Regions from separate parts of the Methylobacterium sp. Leaf93 genome, predicted to be linked through region 2. Evidence: predicted binding sites of a transcription regulator. Region 2 holds the regulator's gene; the other holds the start of a gene.
What was found. Region 2 encodes PhoB, which activates phosphate uptake and scavenging genes when phosphate is short. Its sites were predicted from a motif close to TGTCATNNANCTGTCAT; they were not measured.
Positions count from the first base shown of each region.

Region 1: a site for PhoB is predicted at 1,878-1,894, ahead of ppk2 (polyphosphate kinase 2). Genes of this name have one in related genera too.

Region 1 covers NZ_LMMS01000031.1:37,358-41,084, reverse strand. Annotated here, with positions in the region: gene ASF26_RS21090 (Orn/Lys/Arg decarboxylase N-terminal domain-containing protein) at 1-4, opposite strand, end outside; gene ASF26_RS21085 (CorA family divalent cation transporter) at 67-1,095, opposite strand; gene ASF26_RS21080 (hypothetical protein) at 1,257-1,502, opposite strand; gene ppk2 (polyphosphate kinase 2) at 1,937-2,863, shown strand; gene ASF26_RS21070 (enoyl-CoA hydratase/isomerase family protein) at 2,972-3,727, shown strand, end outside.
Region 2 covers NZ_LMMS01000001.1:136,486-140,212, reverse strand. Annotated here, with positions in the region: gene pstA (phosphate ABC transporter permease PstA) at 1-752, shown strand, start outside; gene pstB (phosphate ABC transporter ATP-binding protein PstB) at 799-1,617, shown strand; gene phoU (phosphate signaling complex protein PhoU) at 1,703-2,428, shown strand; gene phoB (phosphate regulon transcriptional regulator PhoB) at 2,519-3,220, shown strand; gene ASF26_RS00640 (methyl-accepting chemotaxis protein) at 3,526-3,727, opposite strand, start outside.

The sequences.
Region 1 (3,727 bases), on a different contig from region 2:
CCATGCGGGGGAAGGCTCCGGTGGTCGGATGAATCGAGGGGGGTGTGGGCGCGTTCGCGTTCCGGATCAACCGGGCCGGGCGGCGAGACTGAGCCGGCGGATGACGAGGTAGACGGCGAGCGCCGCGAGCGCGCCGATTCCCAGCGCGAGCAGCGACCCATTGTCGGATTCCGAAAAGAACAGGCCCTTGGTGTTCATGCCGAACACGCCCGTCACCAGGGTGGGCGGCAGGAACAGGGCCGTGAGGATCGACAGGGTGAAGAGCTGCCGGTTGGTGAGCGCGGTGGTGCGGGCGGCGATCTCGTCCTGCAGCAAGCGGCTGCGTTCGGACAGGACATGCATGTCGCGGTGGAGGGAATCGAGACGTTGGACCACCCGCGCGGCCATGGCGCCCACCGCTTCGGGCAATTGATCTCCCTCCGTGCCGGCTTCGTCCTCGAGCCGGTGGAACACCGCCCGCAACCCGGCAAGCTGCCGGTGGGAGCGCACGGATTGGCGGCGGATCGGTCCCAGGGGCCTCGGGTCGTCCGCCTTGGCCTCGTCGAGCATGTCGTCCTCGATGGCGTCGAGGGAGGAGGACAGGCGCTCGGCCGTGGCGATCAGCGCTTCGACGGTGCTGCCGACGAAGCGCTCCAGCAGCTTGGCCGGGCCGGGGACGAGGGTGCCGGACAAGACCGCGTCGCGGGCGGCCACCGCGCAGGCCGTGGCGTGGCGACGGCCGCTGACGAGGAAGCGCGGGCCGAGGATGCAATGGAGACGGCCGTTCGGCTCCTCGCTCGACGAACCGTCGAAGGCGCGTTCCCGGTCGGCGATGACGAAACCGGCATGGGGCCCGTCCACGACGACGCGCTGATGCTCGTCGCGGGCGAAGGTCGCGGCGGCGAGCCGGGCCGGGCCGAGGCGCCCTTCGAGGATGAGCGCCTCGGTCCGCGCATCGACGAGGTCGACATGGAGCCAGACGAAGCCGTGATCCGGGTCGTCCAGCGAGGGAATCCCGTCCCCTGGTCCAACCTGGCGTCCCCGTCCCTCCGCGTCGAAGGTGAGGGCGAAGATCAGCCCCGGGAGGGGGGATTCCTCAATGAGAAGGTGCTGCATGGTGCGGTCGCGGCGATCATGGCCGGCAAAATGCCGGCTCACTATCGCGCTGGATCGCAACGCTGGGCGACACTGTGATGACGGAGGGGCACCTCCGCCGATCGATGCTCGACCTGCGGGTCAAGCGATCCGCAGGCGGGGGCGACGACGATTGGCTATCCTCAGCGGGTCACGACGCCCTTGTCGGCTTCCTTGACGCTGCCGTCGGCTTCCTTGCGGTTCAGACCCTTGTCCGCTTCCTTGCGGAGCTCTTGTGTGAAAGCGGTGGCCTGATGTCCGACGAAGACCTTCATATCGGCCGGAACGACGGCCCAGACGACGGCAACGATGAACACCGTCGCCGCCATGCCGTAGGCGAACATTTCCATGATGCCGAGCCAGCCAAGCAACAACGGGATGCTGCTCACGATCAATCCGATGAAGGAACTTCCGGTCAGAAAATAAACTGAGAAGAAGGTGATGACAGCGAGGGATACCGGCTTGACGAAACGGACTATGTAACGTTCCATGGTATTTTATCTCCTATTATGTAGCTGATGAAAGAGCCTTTTGCTCCTCTGGGCATGTATTTGTTACGCATCGACAATGAAGTGCGTCTTCTAAGACCGTTCAAATCATTGTCTTGCCGCTCAGGTGTCGGCGAAACTCGTATCGATTCAATAAACGCCGCATACCAGAAGCTGAGCAGGAGTCCAGCGATTCTTAATCCCCCGGCCTTCGATGCTGAATTAAACGATTCTAATAAAGAAATTTGTTTGCTGCTGCCGGCAGGGTCTCCTCACTGTCATACAGTTGTGATCCAAGCGCCCGGATGATTCCCATTCATCAGGAAGGCAATACTATGGATGGCACGCGCGCCGGGACTCGCCCTTTCGATATCGAGGCTATTCGTCGAGAGATGGCGGACGATTTCGATGAAGAGCTCGAGATGGAGCTCGAAGACGAGCGCCTCGAGCAGCTCGTTAGCGAAATCGATGCCAAACCTCGTCTGCCCACCATGGACCGGAAGATCTATTTCCGGGAGCTGTTCCGGCTGCAACACGAGCTGGTTCGTCTCCAGGATTGGGTCCAGGCCCAGAAACTACGCGTGGTCGTGATCTTCGAGGGACGGGATTCGGCCGGCAAGGGCGGCGCGATCAAGCGCATCACTCAGCGTCTTAATCCCCGCGTCTGCCGCGTGGCTGCGCTCCCGGCTCCGAACGAGCGCGAGCGCACGCAATGGTACTTCCAGCGCTACGTGGCGCATCTGCCGGCGGGCGGCGAGATCGTGCTGTTCGACCGCTCCTGGTACAATCGGGCCGGCGTCGAGCGCGTGATGGGCTTCTGCACCCCGGACCAGTACGAGGAATTCTTCCAGTCCGCGCCGGAATTCGAGCGCATGCTGGTGCGGTCCGGCATCATCGTGCTGAAATACTGGTTCTCGATTACCGACGAAGAGCAGGAGCTGCGCTTCAACATGCGCATCCACGATCCCCTGAAACAATGGAAGCTCTCGCCGATGGACGTCGAATCCCGTCGCCGCTGGGAGGATTACACCAAGGCGAAGGAAGTGATGCTCGCCCGCACGCATATTCCCGAAGCGCCCTGGTGGGTGGTCGAGGCCGTGGACAAGAAGAAGGCCCGCCTCAATTGCATCAGCCATCTCCTCACGCAAATCCCTTATGGCGACGTGGAGCACCCGCCGGTGCATCTGCCCGAGCGCATGCGCCACGAGGATTATGCCCGCCAGCCGGTGCCGCAGGAGATGTTCGTCCCCGCCCTCTTCTGACCAAACGGGGGTACTGCTCGGCCGGATGCGGTTGCCCAAAGCGGCCGGGATGGGCAAGACCCGTATCGGACGGGCCGATTCTCGGCCGGTCCGGCATGGGAATCCCGCATGAGCGCCACCGACGAGATCCTGTTCGCCACCGACGAGGCGGGCATCGCCCGCATCGTTCTCAACCGGCCGCAGGCGCGCAACGCGCTGACCTTCGCGATGTATCAGGGCCTCATCGACCTCTGCGACAGGATCGAGGCGGACGAGCGGATCAAGGTCCTCGTCATCACCGGCGCCGGCGAGAAAGCCTTCGCCGCCGGCACCGACATCAGTCAGTTCCGTGATTTCTCCCGTCCCGAGGATGCCCTCGGCTACGAGCGCTTCATGGACAGGGTCCTGGGCGCGCTCGAGCGTCTGCGCGTGCCCGTCATCGCCGCCGTCGCCGGCGCCTGTACTGGCGGCGGGACCGCCATCGCCGCCTCCTGCGACCTGCGCATCGCCACGCGTGACGCCCGGTTCGGCTTTCCCATCGCGCGGACTCTGGGCAATTGCCTGTCGATGTCCAACCTGCGGCGCCTGTCCGGCCTCATCGGTCCCGCCCGGGTGAAGGACATGATCTTCACGGCCCGCCTGTTCGGCGCGGAGGAGGCGCTCGCGGCCGGCCTCGTCGGCGAGGTGGTGGAGGATGCCGCCGCCCTCGCCGCCAGGGCGACGGAACTCGCGACGCAGCTCGCCGGCCATGCACCGCTGACCCTGCGGGCCACCAAGGAAGGCCTGCGCCGGCTAGACGCCGAGGCAGAGGCGGAGGGCGAGCGCCCCGGCGATGACCTCATCCTGATGTGCTACACCAGCGCCGATTTCCGCGAGGGCATGGAG
Region 2 (3,727 bases):
TCCTGCTCATGCTCATCGTCGAGGGCGTGAAGGGCTTCTCGCCGCTGCTTTTCACCGAGCCGACGCCCGGCCCCGGATCGGAAGGTGGCGGCATCGCCAACGCCATCCTCGGCAGCCTGGTCCTGACCCTGATCGGCATCGTCATCGCGACGCCGGTGGGCGTCATGGCCGGCACCTATCTCGCCGAGTACGGCCGCCACTCGAAGCTCGCCGACGTGATCCGCTTCCTCAACGACATCCTGCTCTCGGCGCCCTCGATTCTCATCGGCCTGTTCGTCTACACCCTGATGGTGCGGCCGATGGGGACCTATTCGGGCTGGGCCGGCGGGGTGGCGCTGGCCATCATCGCCACCCCGGTGATCGTGCGCACCACCGAGGACATGCTGCGCCTCGTGCCCTCGACGCTCCGCGAGGCCGGCGCGGCTTTGGGCGCACCGCCCTCCATCGTCATCAAGAGCATCACCTGGCGCGGTGCCAGCGCCGGCATCGTCACCGGCATCATTCTGGCGCTCGCCCGCATCGCCGGCGAGACCGCGCCGCTGCTCTTCACCGCGCTCAACAACAACAGCTGGTTCTCACCCAACCTCATGGGCGGCATCCCGAACCTTCCGGTGATGATCTACCAGTTCGCCCTCTCGCCCTACTCGAACTGGCAGCAGCTCGCCTGGGCCGGCGCCCTCCTCATCACCGCCACGATCCTCGCCCTCTCGATCGTGGCCCGCTTCGTCATCAAGAGCGAGCGGGCGCGCTGACCCCGCGCCCCCGTCCCATCCCGCCCTCGACAAGGACACGCACCCGATGAACGCCGCTCCCGCGATCACGCAAGCTCAGCTGACCGGCCGCCACAAGGCCGACGAGCAGGCCCCCGTGCGCATCGCCGTGAAGGACCTGAACTTCTATTACGGCTCCTTCCACGGCTTGAAGTCGGTCAACCTCAACTTCCACGACCGGCAGGTCACCGCGCTGATCGGCCCGTCCGGCTGCGGGAAGTCGACCCTCCTGCGCACCTTCAACCGGATCTACAGCCTCTACCCCGAGCAGCGCGCCGAGGGGCAGATCCTCCTCGACGGCCAGAACGTCCTCGACGCCAAGGTCGATCTCAACGAGCTGCGCTCGCGCATCGGCATGGTGTTCCAGAAGCCGACGCCGTTCCCGATGTCGATCTATGACAACGTCGCCTTCGGCCTGCGCCTCTACGAGAAGCTGCCCAAGGCCGATCTCGACGTCCGCGTCGAGGAATCCCTGCGCAAGGCCGCCCTCTGGGACGAGGTGAAGGACAAGCTCAAGCAGTCGGGCATGGGTCTGTCGGGCGGCCAGCAGCAGCGCCTCTGCATCGCCCGCACCGTGGCCCAGCGCCCCGAGGTGATCCTGTTCGACGAGCCGACCTCGGCCCTCGACCCGATCTCCACGGGCCGCATCGAGGAACTGATCGAGCAGCTGCGCTCCGAGTTCACGATCGTCATCGTCACGCACAACATGCAGCAGGCGGCACGCATCTCGCAGTTCACGGCGTTCATGTATCTCGGCGAGCTGGTGGAGTTCGGCCCCACCACGCGGATCTTCATGAACCCCGAGAAGCGCCAGACCCAGGACTACATCACCGGCCGCTTCGGCTGAGCCCGCCGGGGCCGCGTTCCGCGGCACCGGTCCCGATCTACGCGATGCGGGCCGCCCGAGGCGGCCTCGGTCGAGGAGTGCGAGCATGTCCACCCACATCGTCAGTTCCTACGACACGGAACTGGAAAACCTGCGCCGCTCGATTTCCGAGATGGGCGGGATCGCCGAGAAGATGATGACCGATTCCGGCAACGCCCTGGTGCGCCGGGACGTGCCCCTGGCCCAGGCGGTGATCGGCGCCGACAAGCGCCTCGATGCCCTCCAGCACGAGATCGAGGAGCGGGCGATCCTGCTCATCGCCAAGCGTCAGCCCCTCGCCATCGACCTGCGCGAGACGGTCTCGGCCATCCGCGTCTCGAACGATCTCGAGCGCATCGGCGACCTGTCGAAGAACGTCGCCAAGCGCGTAGTGGCCATCGCCGAGCAGATTCAGCCGCAGAAGATCGTCATCGCCGTCCAGCACATGGGCGACCTGGTGCAGGAGCAGCTGAAGGACGTCCTCGACGCCTATGCGAGCCAGGACGTGAAGGCCGCCCTCGACGTCTGGGAGCGTGACGACGCCATCGACGCGCTCTACAACTCGCTCTTCCGCGAATTGCTGACCTACATGATGGAAGACCCGCGCAACATCTCGTTCTGCACGCATCTGCTGTTCTGCGCCAAGAACATCGAGCGGATCGGCGACCACACCACCAACATCGCCGAGACGATCCACTACCTCGTCACCGGCACGAACGATCTGGCCGAACAGGATCGCCCGAAGAACGACGCGTCGAACTACGCCACCGTGTCTTTGCCCGCCAGCGCCTGACCGTCCCTCCGGTCGGGCCATTCCGGCACGATCCTCGCGCGGTTGTCCTGTGCGTGACGGGACGGCCGCCCTCACCCTGAAAACACCCGCATGAGTACGCGCATCTTGATCGTCGAGGACGAGGAGGCCCTGACCCTTCTCCTCCGCTACAACCTCGAAGCGGAAGGCTTCGTCGTCGATACCGCCGCCCGCGGCGACGAGGCCGATCTGCGCCTTCAGGAGCAGGTGCCCGACCTCGTCCTCCTCGACTGGATGATGCCCGGTCTCTCCGGTATCGAGCTGTGCCGCCGTATCCGCGCCCGGCGCGAGACCGAGCGGCTGCCGGTGATCATGCTGACGGCGCGGGGCGAGGAGGGCGACCGCATCCGCGGCCTCGGCACCGGCGCCGACGATTACATCGTCAAGCCGTTCTCGGTGCCGGAACTGCTCGCCCGGGTCCGCGCGCTCCTGCGCCGGGCCAAGCCCAGCCACGTGGCGGACCTGCTCGTCGCCGGCAACATCGAGCTCGACCGCGTCAGCCACCGCATCCGCCGCCAGGGCCGCGAGATCCATCTCGGACCCACCGAGTTCAAGCTCCTCGAATTCCTGATGCGGAGCCCCGGCCGGGTATTCTCGCGCGAGCAACTCCTCGACGGGGTCTGGGGGCACGACGTCTATATCGACGAGCGCACGGTGGACGTGCATGTGGGCCGCCTGCGCAAGGCCATCAACCGCCCGCGCCAGAGCGACCCGATCCGCACCGTGCGTGGCTCCGGCTATTCCTTCGACGAGATGTTCTCGACGGACGAGTGAGACCACGGCCGGGTTCGCGCTGCTCCGTCCAGACGAGCACCCCCATCGTGACGAAGGCGGGTGGCCTTGCCTCCGGGCCACCACCGCGAGCCGATGCCATTCCTGCCGATACGAGATCGTGAGGTCGATCCCGGACTTCCGGCGGTCGTTCCGACACGATCTCGCTTCCCGGAGGGCTAAGCAGATTCACGTTGGCAAGACAACGCTTCACCCTGCTTGGCTCTTCGCTGTGTCGCGGGTTTTCTATCGCAGAACCGGGGGCCGCTTCCGCGAAACCTGCTCAGGGACACGCCGCCTGATGAGGGTCAGGCTGCTCGTACCGTCGTCAGGAACTGCCCGACCTCGGTGGCGAGGTGCTCGGATTGGCGCGACAGTTCGGAGGCCGCCTCAAGCACCCGGCTCGCGGCCGTACCCGTTTCTTCGGCCGCGCCAGCGACTCCCGAGATATTGCTCGTCACCGCGCCTGTGCCCGTCGCCGCCCTGGAAACGTTGCGCACGATCTCCTGG